DNA from 4 places in the Chryseobacterium paludis genome. Region 4 is predicted to be linked to each of the others. Evidence: riboswitches for the same ligand, from Rfam matches in the RefSeq annotation. Region 4 holds a riboswitch; each other region holds the start of a gene.
The links. Region 4 has a riboswitch for cobalamin ahead of prpB (methylisocitrate lyase). Riboswitches for the same ligand answer to the same signal wherever they lie in the genome.
Positions count from the first base shown of each region.

Region 1: linked by a shared signal. The riboswitch ahead of NG806_RS09660 (acyl-CoA thioesterase) and the one ahead of prpB (methylisocitrate lyase) in region 4 are both predicted to bind cobalamin.
Region 2: linked by a shared signal. The riboswitch ahead of NG806_RS17565 (TonB-dependent receptor plug domain-containing protein) and the one ahead of prpB (methylisocitrate lyase) in region 4 are both predicted to bind cobalamin.
Region 3: linked by a shared signal. The riboswitch ahead of NG806_RS20960 (TonB-dependent receptor plug domain-containing protein) and the one ahead of prpB (methylisocitrate lyase) in region 4 are both predicted to bind cobalamin.

Region 1 covers NZ_CP099966.1:2,177,484-2,180,708, reverse strand. Annotated here, with positions in the region: gene NG806_RS09670 (XAC2610-related protein) at 52-744, shown strand; gene NG806_RS09665 (HD domain-containing protein) at 746-1,336, shown strand; gene NG806_RS09660 (acyl-CoA thioesterase) at 1,376-1,759, opposite strand; cobalamin riboswitch at 1,876-2,053, opposite strand; gene NG806_RS09655 (hypothetical protein) at 2,109-2,906, opposite strand; gene NG806_RS09650 (hypothetical protein) at 3,067-3,225, opposite strand, start outside.
Region 2 covers NZ_CP099966.1:3,876,754-3,879,978, forward strand. Annotated here, with positions in the region: gene NG806_RS17555 (hypothetical protein) at 1-422, shown strand, start outside; gene NG806_RS17560 (hypothetical protein) at 462-986, shown strand; cobalamin riboswitch at 1,336-1,519, shown strand; gene NG806_RS17565 (TonB-dependent receptor plug domain-containing protein) at 1,633-3,225, shown strand, end outside.
Region 3 covers NZ_CP099966.1:4,607,160-4,610,384, forward strand. Annotated here, with positions in the region: gene NG806_RS20960 (TonB-dependent receptor plug domain-containing protein) at 1-1,680, opposite strand, end outside; cobalamin riboswitch at 1,714-1,891, opposite strand; gene NG806_RS20965 (cytidine deaminase) at 2,020-2,502, opposite strand; gene namA (NADPH dehydrogenase NamA) at 2,605-3,225, shown strand, end outside.
Region 4 covers NZ_CP099966.1:4,713,885-4,717,109, reverse strand. Annotated here, with positions in the region: gene prpC (bifunctional 2-methylcitrate synthase/citrate synthase) at 1-993, opposite strand, end outside; gene prpB (methylisocitrate lyase) at 986-1,894, opposite strand; cobalamin riboswitch at 2,258-2,451, opposite strand; gene NG806_RS21460 (aminotransferase-like domain-containing protein) at 2,782-3,225, opposite strand, start outside.

The sequences.
Region 1 (3,225 bases), 2.5 Mb from region 4:
TACTTTTGTTATGAAATTTCAGTCGTATTTGTACTGAATAAAATCTATATATTGAATAAGTATATTACATTGATCAGTTTTGTCTTTTTGGGATTTCTATGTTCCGGACAGCATCATTTTGAACTTAAAACGGGATCAAATCACTATGATGCAGTGATTACGGTAAATGATTGTGACGCAGAAAAATGTAGTGGAAGCGGGATAGTAGAACTAAAAGATAAAAAAACATTACGTACTATTCAGACTTTAACCTCTGATGATCTTTACTTTTATTTGAATAAAGAGCAGCAACCAAGTGTTAATGTTATTCAATTATATGATGAGCAAAGTCCATTGATTTTTGAAGATTTTAATTTTGATGGTTCAGAAGATATTGCAATACGAAATGGGAATGAAAGCAGTTATGGTGGTCCATCCTATGATGTATATGTCTACAATTCTACAAAAAAACAATTCGTTATCAGTGATGAATTAACTACTCTTGCTTTTGAAAATCTGGGAATGTTTCAAACAGATCCTAAAAGAAAGAGATTAATTACATTTTCTAAATCCGGATGTTGCTGGCATTTAACAACAGAGTATCAGGTAATTCCGAAAAAAGGACTAGATAAAGTTTACGAGCTGGAAGAAGATGCAATGGGTGGTGAAGAATTCGTAAAAGTAACAAAGCGACAAAAGATCAATAACAAGTGGATCGTAAAATCAAAAAAATATCCGATCAAACAGTACTATAAAGAAGATTAAAATGAAAATACAAAAAGAGATCGATTTTATTTTAGCAGTAGATGCTTTAAAAAATGTGCAGAGAAGAAATTATAATGCAGATGATTCAAGACGGGAAAATACTGCTGAACACTCTTGGCAGATAATAATACTGGCACAGGTACTTTTTCCATATGCTAAAAACAGGACAGATATCGATTTGTTAAGAGTTATAAGGATGCTTTCTATCCATGATCTGGTAGAAATTGAAGCTGGTGATACATTCTTATTTGATGAGAAAGCAATGGTTGGCAAATTTGAAAGAGAGAAATTATCAGCTCAGAATATTTTTGGAATTTTAGATGAACCTTTACGTTCAGAGTTTTTCAATCTATGGTTGGAGTTTGAAGAAGAGCAGACTGCGGATGCTATTTTTGCCTGTGCAATAGACCGTATTATGCCATTTATTCTTAACTCACATACTTCGGGGAAAAGCTGGACCGAAGCAAAAGTAACCGAGAGTCAAATCAGAAATATGCTGGAAAATGCAATAAGCAGAGCTTCTGATGAAATGGGTGAAGCTTTCCAGCTTCTGCTTAATAGAAGTTTAGAGACCGAAAAAGTTTTAAAATAAAGAAAACGCAAGTCAATTTGACTTGCGTTTCTCATCTAATTATAGTATTTGAACAGGCTTTTTAAATTCATCGATAGCCACAAAAGTAAAGTCTCCCACAATAGCTCTTTCTCTTTCATAAGAATACATTTGTTCCGTGTAGATCTCTACATTTACTTTCATACTTGTTGTTCCAACATGAGAAACCGTTCCTATCAGCTCGACAATAGTTCCGGCAGGAATAGGTTTCTTAAAGTCAATTTTGTCGCTGCTTACAGTTACCACTCTTTTTCTTGCAAAACGTGTAGCAGTAATAAATGCCACTTCATCCATCAATTGCATCGCTGTACCTCCAAAAAGAGTATCATAATGATTGGTTGTGTTAGGGAAAACCGCTTTAAAGATTCTGGTTTCGGATGCTTGAATTCTTTCTTCTGTAGTCATATTTCATTATTAAATTAAAGCGAAATGAAATATATTGAAGCAAACAGAATAATAACAGGAAAGGTGAAATTCCTGAAACAATCCATCAGATCAATAAACTTCAAGCCGCGAAAGTTTCTTGTTTATAGAAAGTGGCAGGTCTCCTGACTTGTAACATCCTTATCCCTTCCCATGCTTTTGCACAGTGGTTTATTATAAAGACTTTAGTTACTTACAGTTGCGCGACAGTTCGTGATTTTCACACGATTCCCTATTAATCTGTGATTAAACAGAACCAATTCCTGTGATGAATAAGCGTTAAAACTTTTTCAATGACAAAAATAAGGATAATACAGAGAAGTATAGTGAATTATTCAGGATTTTTAAAAATAATCTGGTGAGCAACCTTTCCTTGTCTGATCGTCCAGAGCGTGGTATATCTGTTTTCCCCGGAACCGTTGATCATATAAAGAAAAATGTTATCATTGTCAATAGCAGCAACACTAATGTTATTGAAATCCATAGTCGGCTGGAACATATTTTTAATAGCTTCTCTTACAAAAACGGAACCTCTTCCAACCTGTTGTACACGGATAGACTTGATTTCTGTCATCCCTTCAGGAAGTTCTTTACTGATACCCCAAGGTTTTACTTTATCAATAGTAAGGATTGTTCCATCCGCATCTTTTTCCTGTTTCCTATAACTGGCATTGGAAGGATAGACATCAATGATAACCTTATTTCTTTGGGCAGTAGGTATTTTAGGATTGTTATTGTCAGTGAAAATAAGGGATCTTCCGTTTTTGGATTTGGACGGTGTGTATTGAGGAAGCTGATCAATAAAAGCTACACGTTCTTTATTCACCATACCTTCTTTGTCAAGATTCTCATATCTCACAAAAGGTTTTTCAGTGTCTTGCTTTTCGGGATATTTGATCCATAACCATTCTGTTTCTCCCGGAGCCGGTTTTACATAAAGAAAGACATCTCCTTTACGCATTCTGATCTTATCAACAATTTTTCTATAATTATCCTTGGCAACCCTAACATTCGCGTAACCTTCTTCAGCCTTTACCACTCCAAAAGGAATTTTTTGCTGGCCTTTTACAAAAGCTAATGAGAATAAACTGAAGGCTGATAAATAGACTGCTTTATTTACGGAAATCATTATGAAAAATTTTTGATGCATCAAATATATAAATTAAATACTTTTCGGAAGATAATTATATAACTCTAAATCCTTAATATTAGTTATTGGTTTTAGATGACCTGTAAAAAGGTTGAACTTTGTTTGAAATATTTAAAAAGACGGTTCAATATGCAGGACATTATCTTCTAATCCTATTAAAATCCAAAGTATAAAAATCGTTCAATAAAATTTTATCCAGCACGAACCCAGGATCTTTATAAATGTTCTTTTTATCAGCTTCTTCTACTAGAAAATTATTGGTTTCAATGATATTTTCGGTCTGTTCCTTCGCTTTTTT
Region 2 (3,225 bases), 840 kb from region 4:
TGTGGCGGGACAGTACGGGAGCTGAAGTAGCCAACCCTACCAGCGTAAGCAAGGCGGGAGTGTATACGGTTAGTTATAGAGATACGGTAAATAGCTGTGATTCACCTCCAAGCACATTTACTATTACAGGGGAATGTGTGATAACTACCTGTACGAAGCCGGCTTCTACGGCGACTCCTACCGCTTTTACAAAGATGGGTATGTCAGGGTACAGTTCTTTGCAGAAGGATTGGCCGGCTAAGATTCCTAATGGTTTTATCGCACTGGAGTCAGGCTTCAACGGGCTGGTAATTACTAGAACAGTTCCCGGTAAGATCACCGAGCCTGTAGCAGGAATGCTGATCTATGATACCTCTAAAAACTGTTTCAGTTTATACAACGGAACCTCATGGAAATGTATTGAAAAATCGTGTAATGACTAATCGGTCTGCGGAAAGATCAATCAACAAAAAAGCAGAATAATGAAAAATATAAACAGCATAAGCAATATAAAGAAAACCTTATCTATAGTGGCATTGTGTATAGCAGGTATTGCCGGAGCTCAGATGGGTGTAGAAACGGAAACGATAAGAGGGAGCGGTATCCTGGATTTTCCTACAGGAATAAACAAAGGGATCATCCTTCCGGTATTAACAGAGGCAAACTCCACTCCTTCTGTGGGAACGATACGAATGTATAACAAGATGATACAGGGTGTTACCAGTTCGGGAGTGGTAAACTTCAGTGATCCCGGCGATACTGCTTCGGTTACTTTTAACACATCCACCCCACAGGCAGCCTCTGTAAACAGTGTGATCATAGGCGCCGCGACTTCTGCTGCTACAGGAGGAGCGTTGGTTCTGGAATCCGATACTAAAGCATTGATCCTTCCCCATGTCTCTAATGTAGAGGCAATGCCAAGTCCATATCCGGGAACGATATGCTATGACGTAAGAAGTAAGACTTTTGCCATGTTTGATGGCAAAGTATGGAATTTTTGGAAATAATTTTTGTTCATTTTTGTGAGTGATTAGGAATAGTACAATATTCATAATCATGTATTTTTTTTAGCGAATCCTCTAGAGCGTTATGCTTTAGAGGATTTTTTTTTAAGCTTCTGTATTCTCTCCGGAATGTCATTCCGACAAAGGAGCAATCTCTATAATCACAATCTAATGAATGAATAAAGTAAATCTTAATCGGGATTCTTCACCCCACTTCCAAACTCCGTTCGCCGACTTACAGTCTGTGTTCAGAATCACACACAACATTCCGTTGCAATAGTAACGGAACGTTAGCTTATATGTGGTTGATTGTCATTTTGTTAGATTCCGTATTGTTTCTAAGCAGAATTTTCTATCTTTGCCGGATTCTGGTGAGCCATAAAAAGCTCTTAAAAGGGAATCCGGTGTAAATCCGGAACAGACCCGCTGCTGTAAGCTCTACAAAAGTTTTTGAAGCATATATCCACTGTTTTTTTAATGGGAAGGATTTCAAAAATAGAGTAAGTCAGAAGACCTGCCGGAAAGATTAAAGTTTGATGCTTTCGTGGAATAAAGCTTAGGACAACAATGATTCTGTGCAGTTATAGCTGTACAATATCGTTGCTGCTTTCTTATATCCATTAGCATTAAAATTATTCTCAATGAGCTAATGGAACCAAAATTTACTTTTTATAAAACGAATAAAACGATTATCACAATTCTTGTGCTATTCGCTCAGCTTTTCTTTTCTCAGTCGAGGGATACTATTAAAGAACAGGTCATTGTTCCTGTACATATTCAGAAAAAGACCTTTAAAGAGATCCTTCCGGCACAGGTAATATCGGGAGAACAATTAGAGAGACTTAACAGCCATTCCGTAGCAGATGCTCTCCGGTATTTTGCGGGGATTCAAATTAAGGACTATGGCGGGATCGGAGGTCTGAAAACCATCAATATCCGTAGCATGGGAAGCCAGCATGTTGGTGTTTTCTATGATGGTATCCAGTTGGGAAATGCTCAAAATGGGATTGTGGATTTAGGGCGGTTTTCTCTTGATGATCTTGAAGAAATCTCTCTTTATAACGGGCAGAAAAGTGAAATTTTTCAGCCTGCAAAAGATTTTGGTTCTTCGGGTTCCATTTATCTGCAGCCAAAAATCCCAACTTTTAAAGGAAATAAAAAAACCAATCTTGTCGTAAGATTTAAAAACAGTTCCATTGATTTATTTAATCCTTCATTTCGGTTAGAACAAAAAATATCTGAGAAAATATCGGCAAGCTTCAGCTCTGAATTTATACAAAGTGACGGAGTTTATAAATTTAGATATAGAAAGAAATATCCTGATGGAGAAATTGCCAATGATACAATTGCCAAAAGATTTGATTCTGATATTAAATCAAAAAGGTTTGAAACAAGTCTTCATGGGGATTTAAAAGATGGAAACTGGAGTGTGAGAGGATATGGTTATCTGTCTGATCGTGGAATTCCGGCAGCGATTGTTAATAATCGTTTTGGTGCACGGGGACAAAGATTGCGGGATGAAAGCTACTTTGTTCAAGCCAGTTTAAGGAAAAAACTATTTCCGAAATTTGAAACACAGCTTAGAGCAAAATTTGCTTACGATTATACTTTTTATGCAGATACAGTTTCTACAGAAGCGGCTTTTCCTGTTCGCAACAGTTATATCCAGCGTGAAGTATATGTTTCTTCATCCAATATGTATTCTATAACATCCAACTGGGATATAAGTGCGAGTGTAGATTTTCAGTATAATAATCTGGATGCCAATTTGTTTAATTTTTCCTACCCTACCCGTTATACTACATTAATGGCTTTTGCGACGACTTACCAGTGGCGGCGGTTCAAATTTTTAGGAAGTGTTCTGGGTACTTTTGTAAGTGAAGAAGTTGAGAAAAATTCTAAATCTCCGGATAAAACAGAATGGACACCAGCGGCATTTCTGTCCTATCAGCCTTTTAATTCTAAGGAGATAACCATAAGAGCTTTTTACAAGAGAATTTTCAGGATGCCTACTTTCAATGATCTGTATTATACGGTAATTGGAAATGCTTTTCTAAAACCTGAATTTACAAATCAGTATAACGTAGGTTTTACCTATGGGAAATCCTATCATCATCAGATTTTAAAGGGTATTTATGCTACAGTAGATGGCTACTTCAATAAGGTGGATGATAAAATTATTGCAGCTCCCACAGGAAACTTATTCCGATGGACAATGCTGAATCTCGGAAATGTAGAGATC
Region 3 (3,225 bases), 110 kb from region 4:
GTCTTCTCTTTTTTCATCGGTTGTGGTATATGTAAGACCGTTAAATAAACCTTGAACATAAAATTTTAAGAAATCGTACTGATAATCAAAATTTCCAAAAACTTTATGAAGTGGGACATATACCATCTGGTTCTTAGTTTCTTTGTTAATTGATTTGGCAAAGGTATATCCAACATTGAATCTGAAATGGTGTTCATTGAATTTTTTATCAAATGTAATCTGAGATTCTAAACCATAAGATTCCACCTTGTTGATATTTACAGGAGACCAATAACCGTATTCTGTAGGAAGCCAAACAATATTGTCTGAAATATTAAGATAATATGGGCTTAATGTAAGTTTAAACGCACCAAATTTAAAATCATGATCCATATCTATCTGGAATGATGTTTCTGGTTTTAAATCAAGGTTTCCCCCGGGATTCCAATACAGCTCATTGAAAGTAGGAAATCTGAAGTTTTTGGATATATTCAAACCTACGCTGTACCATTGTAGAGGATCCCATTTTCCGGAAAATGAATAAAGCAGAGGTGCATTTATATTTTCAACAAAATCTTTTTTTACTCCAGCCTCAAAACGCAGATCTTTCGTTGGGAAATAGCGTAATAATCCAGCCACAGATCCCACATTTCTACTTACATTTCCAATTCCCTCTGTTTTTATACCTGGGATGACGGGCTGATATCCTTCTCCTTTATTCACCTGAAATTCAGTAATTACATTAAAATTCAGTTTTGGAACAATGAAATAGTTAAAATCATTTTTAAAAATGTAATTCTTTCCTGTAGATCCACTTGTTTTTGGAGCGTTATAATTGCCGAAATATTGAAAGTTTTCTTCTGTATAAGCTGCTTTTAGGCTATTCGAAAATTTACTTTTATTGATGTCCCAAGAAAGTAAGCTTCTGGTACTTTGTGTCTCATATCTTGTTCTGTTCCCATTTTCGACAAAAATGGGATAGTTTTGAGCGGAATCAAAAAACTGACTTTGCCACGAAAGGGTTTGATGATTGGCAATTTTGTATGATATACCAACATTAAATGTTGTATTGTAATATTTCCCGTTTCTGTTTAGGTAATTTTTCTCTTCAACTTCATAATCATTCTGACTGATCGAGTGATTTCCCGAAACTTTAAAACTGAACTTATCATTGCTATAGGCAGCTTGAGCAAAATTATTAAAGGTGTTAAAAGAACCTGCCTCAGAATATAAAGATGCTTTGAAGCCATCATTAAAGCCTAAATTGTTATTGAGGTGAATGCTTCCTCCAATAGCACCACTTCCATAAATGACACTTCCACCACCTGCTTTTATTCCGATCTGATCATATCCGAATAAAGGGATATTATTAATGTCTCCTTGTCCAAGAAATATGGAGTTAATATTAATCCCATTCCATACAAAAGCAGTCTGTTGTGCAGTTGTTCCCCTAAATGAAGGCGAAGATACAGCACCACGGCCATTTTCTTTAATGTAAACGCTGGACTGGAAACGTAGAAGCTCTGAAAGATTGGTGGAGTTTTTTTCCACATCTTGTGGAGTAATCGTATTTACCTTATGAAAAAGCTTTACTTTATTCATTTGGTTGTCAAAAATATACACGGTGTCAATTGCTTTCTCCTGTCCCAGACAAAAAAAATAGGCAGATGACGATAAAAGTAGTACTAAAGTTTTTTTCATACTATTTTACTTTTCCTCCGAAAGCAATATATTTTTGATATTATCATTTTGGCAGGTCTCCTGACTTTCGCTTTTCTATACCTTCCCGTTTGCACAGTGGTTTGTTATAGAATATGATAGTTGCGATTTACAGTTGCGGGGACAGTTTGGGTTTTCCACCCAATTCCCTATTATTTTCAATAGCTTGAAAACCAAAATTTTTGCAAAGATAAGTTTTTAAAAAGAAACGCCAATTTTATCTATTAAAATGTGTTTTTTTAAATCAGAAATCACGAAATATTCTGTTATTAAATGATATTGATAAGCAAATTTAAACTTTCATGATTTTACTCTTAGTGATTATAAAAACGTAGCATCAAAATAGAAAGGTAGTAGATCTTTAATGGAATGAACTTTTACAATCTCATCATTCATGCTTGAGAAATAAAGATCAATATTTTCATTTTGCTTTGTTTCGTACTCCATTAAACTTTGTCTGCACGCTCCACATGGAGGGATAGGAGGATTCTTTTCAGAAAATTCTTTAGGTCCGCCCACGATAAAGATCTTTTTGATCTTTTGATCCGGAAAGTTAGCACCAACCCAGAATAAAGCTGTTCTCTCAGCACAAAGTCCTGAAGGAAAGGCTGCATTTTCCTGATTGTTTCCAGAGAAAATTTCACCGTTTTCCAGCAAAATGGAACAGCCAACAAAAAACTCAGAATAAGGGGCATAAGCATTTTCACGAGCTAGTTTCGCTCTTTCGAAAAGTTTTTTTTCTATATCGTTCAGTTCGCTACTATTTTTAAAGTATTCATAGCCGATCTGTATGTCTTTTTTCATATATTGGAGCCTAAAAAGGGGGGATAAAATTAGTTCTTTTTCAGCACGTAGGCAAGCCAATTTTATTCAGTCATTTAATATTAAAATCCAAAATAGATAAAGATGTTATATACTCCAATACAGTTTAGAAATGTTGAACTGAAAAACCGTTGGGTAATGTCTCCCATGTGTATGTATTCGTGTGAAAACGGATTAGCAAATGACTTTCATTTTGTCCACTATGGAAGTAGATCCCAAGGAGGAACAGGATTAGTAATGGTTGAAGCAACGGGTGTTGAACCTCGTGGAAGAATTACCAATAAATGTATGGGTATCTGGAATGACGAACAGGCGGCAAAGCTTCAGAAAATTGTAGAATTCATTCATTCAAATTCTGAAAGTAAGATTGGAATCCAGCTGGCGCATGCTGGAAGAAAAGGATCTACCTGGAATAATATTCAGATTCCCATGGAGGAAGGATGGGAAACTCTTGCTCCAAGTCCAATTCCTTATCATCCGACTGAAAGAATTCCACATGTTTTAACTGTTGAAGAAATTAAAGAACAGGTTCAAAATTTTAAGACTGCTGCAAGAAGAGCTGTTAAAGCTGGTTTTGACATCATAGAAATTCATGGGGCACATGGTTATTTGATCCATCAATTTTTATCTCCACTTTCTAATATCAGAACAGATGAATATGGGGGAAGTTTTGAGAACAGAATAAGATTTCTATTAGAAATTGTA
Region 4 (3,225 bases):
GGGAACTCCCATTAAATGGTAAGATACCGCTGAAAACCAATCCAGATTAGGGAACATTTTCTTTTCGTCCCACATGATTTTTTCCAATCTTTCTGCAATATTATAAAGCAACATATCTCCAGCTTCTTCGGAAAGTTCTTTAGCTACTTTTTTTATCACTACATTTCTTGGATCTGATATGGTGTAGACCGGATGTCCGAATCCAATAATTACTTCCTTGTTGGCAATCCGTTTTTTAATATCTTCTTCCGCTTCATCAGGAGAATTATAACGGCTTTGGATCTCAAAAGCAACTTCATTAGCACCGCCATGCTTAGGGCCTCTTAATGCTCCGATTGCTCCTGTTATACAGGAATAGAAATCTGAAGATGTACCAGCAATAACACGAGCAGTAAAAGTAGAAGCATTAAATTCATGCTCGGCATAGAGATTAAGGGATACTTCCATTGCTTTTACCCAAGAATCAGGAGCCTTTTTACCATGCAACAAGTGCAGGAAATGTCCACCAATAGTATCATCATCAGTTTCTACATCAATCTCTTTCCCATTATGAGTATAGTGATACCAATATAAAAGCCCGGAACTGAATGATGCCAATAATTTGTCAGCAATATCTCTTGCTCCTGCTACATTATGATCATCTTTTTCAGGCTGAATGCTTCCAATCGCTGAAACCATTGAACGCATGACATCCATCGGGTGTGCAGCTGCCGGAATACTTTTTAAGATATTTCTTACAGAGTGAGGCAGTCCTCTCAATGATTTTAATTTGGCTTTATAGTTTTTTAATTGAGCTGCTGTTGGTAATTGTCCATAAATAAGAAGGTAAGCTACCTCTTCAAATTGTGCTTTTTCCGCAAGATCCAAAATATCATAACCTCTGTAATGGAGATCATTTCCGCTTTTACCAACACTGCAGAGAGCAGTATTACCAGCTGTTACACCCGAAAGCGCTACGCTTTTTTTGGGCTTAAAAATAGGTTCATTATTCATTGATATTTTTGTTCTTTTGAAATAGGTTATTTAATTTTTGTTCATAGTCGTGATAGCCGATACTTTTGTAAAGCTCGTCGCGGGTTTGCATAGTATCAAGTACATTAACCTGAGTGCCATCCTTTCGGATATGTTCATAAACATTCTGAGCAGCTTTATTCGCTGCACGGAAGGCCGAAAGTGGATATAAAATCAAACCTACTCCAGCACTTTTAAGTTCATCAACAGTGTACATTCTGATCATTCCAAATTCGGTGATATTGGCTAATACGGGAATACCTGTTGCATCGACAAATTTTTGGTAATAGCTTAAATCAGGAACAGCTTCCGCAAATATAAAATCTGCCCCGGCTTCTTTGTAAGCAACTGCTCTTTCCAATGTTCTTTCTAATCCTTCATTCGCAAAAGCATCTGTTCTTGCTCCGATAACGAAATTTTCATCTGTCCTTGCATCAACCGCAGCTTTTAAGCGGTCTACCATTTCATCTTTACTCACTACTTCTTTACCAGGACGGTGTCCACAACGTTTTGCTCCTACCTGATCTTCAATATGTAAAGCCCCAGCTCCAGCTTTAATTAAGGATTTTACAGTTCTTGCCACATTAAATGCTGAAGGACCAAAGCCCGTATCCACGTCCACCAATAATGGCAGATCACATACGTTGGTTATCCGTTGAATATCGATTAATACATCTTCAAGGGTTGTTATTCCCAGATCGGGAACTCCTAAAGAACCTGCAGCAACCCCTCCTCCTGAAAGATAAATGGCATTGAAACCTGCCTGCTGTGCCAACAATGCATGATTAGCATTGATCGCTCCTACAATCTGAAGAGGACTTTCTTTTTGCATCGCCTCCCGAAACCGTAATCCGGCAGACTCTAAACTAACATTTTTACTCATCTTTAATATTATTGTTCGTTTTAATGTATTTAACTCACATACCATCAACAATTTAAAAAATTATCTTTTTTAAATTCTGTTAAATTAATCAAACGACCTATAAACCTTAGCGAACGGCTGAATGGGTATACAATCATCTTTTTAATGTTTATAAATCATTATAAAAAGAGGGTGATAAACTTCACAATACTTTGTAAGAGAGAAAATTATGGAAAGGGGTGATACGCCAGAGTTATAGATACAGCATAACTTTAAAAGCTAATACTACAAACTATCTCTAAATTATGATAATGTACCCAGAAAAAGTTGTGCACGATTATCAAAACGTATCATACCTGACTATAAGCTTCAGATCGCGAAAGCATCGTCAATTCGAAATAGGCAGGTCTCCTGACTTGTAACGATTTTTATCGTCCTTCCCATTCACAAGAGCGAACAGTGGACCTTGATTGATAAAAACCTTTTGAGTGTTACTTACAGTTGCGCGACAGTTCGTGATTTACACACGATTCCCTTTTAATTCACAGCTAAGTGTAACCAGTTTCGGTTGATAAAGAAGTTTAAATGAACTCCTTGGTGGTAAATATAACTATTTTATTGAAACGTTAATATATTAATTCACGAACAAGCGTTAGGATTTTACAACAGCCTGTAAATATGACAATTAAAAGTAATTCAAAATTTTAAAAAAATAACTAAATGACAAAAATCATATAAAAATAAATTGTCGAAAAGGAATGCTAAGGACGTTTTTTAGAAAAAACATATGCTATAAATATCAAAAAAGATCTCATGCGAATTGAGAGAAAACTAAAATTCATAATCACCTCTTCCTGTTTCATTTTGAAAAAAGTCAGGTTAAAAGTATACTATATTGCAAAAAACAGCTATAAAAGCTCTTTAACTTTCTCGCCTGCATTTTTCAAAGATATTAAACTGTGAGAAGTAATACGGTCAGCAAAAACAATCCGAAAATGATGACTAAACTGATCTGTCAAACTAAAGATTTCTCCTGGGGTAAATAAAATCCTCTGGTCATCGCAATACCTATAAAACATCTTCATATCAACTGCTTTTGATAAGCTTCCCCAAATGCTGTATCCCCCTTGCGGATCCTCAAAATATGAACCCTCTGGAAAAGAAGTACGTAACGCCTGTAAAACATCTCTAGCCTGATCATACAATTGTTTACGAAACGAACGTAAATGCTTACTATAGCTGTGATCTTCAAGTAATTTAAGCAATAACTCCTGATATATTGGAGCTACCGATCTTCCCAGAGAAAACCTCAGCCTCTCTGCCTTTGCATGGTACCTCCCTGAATGTAACCA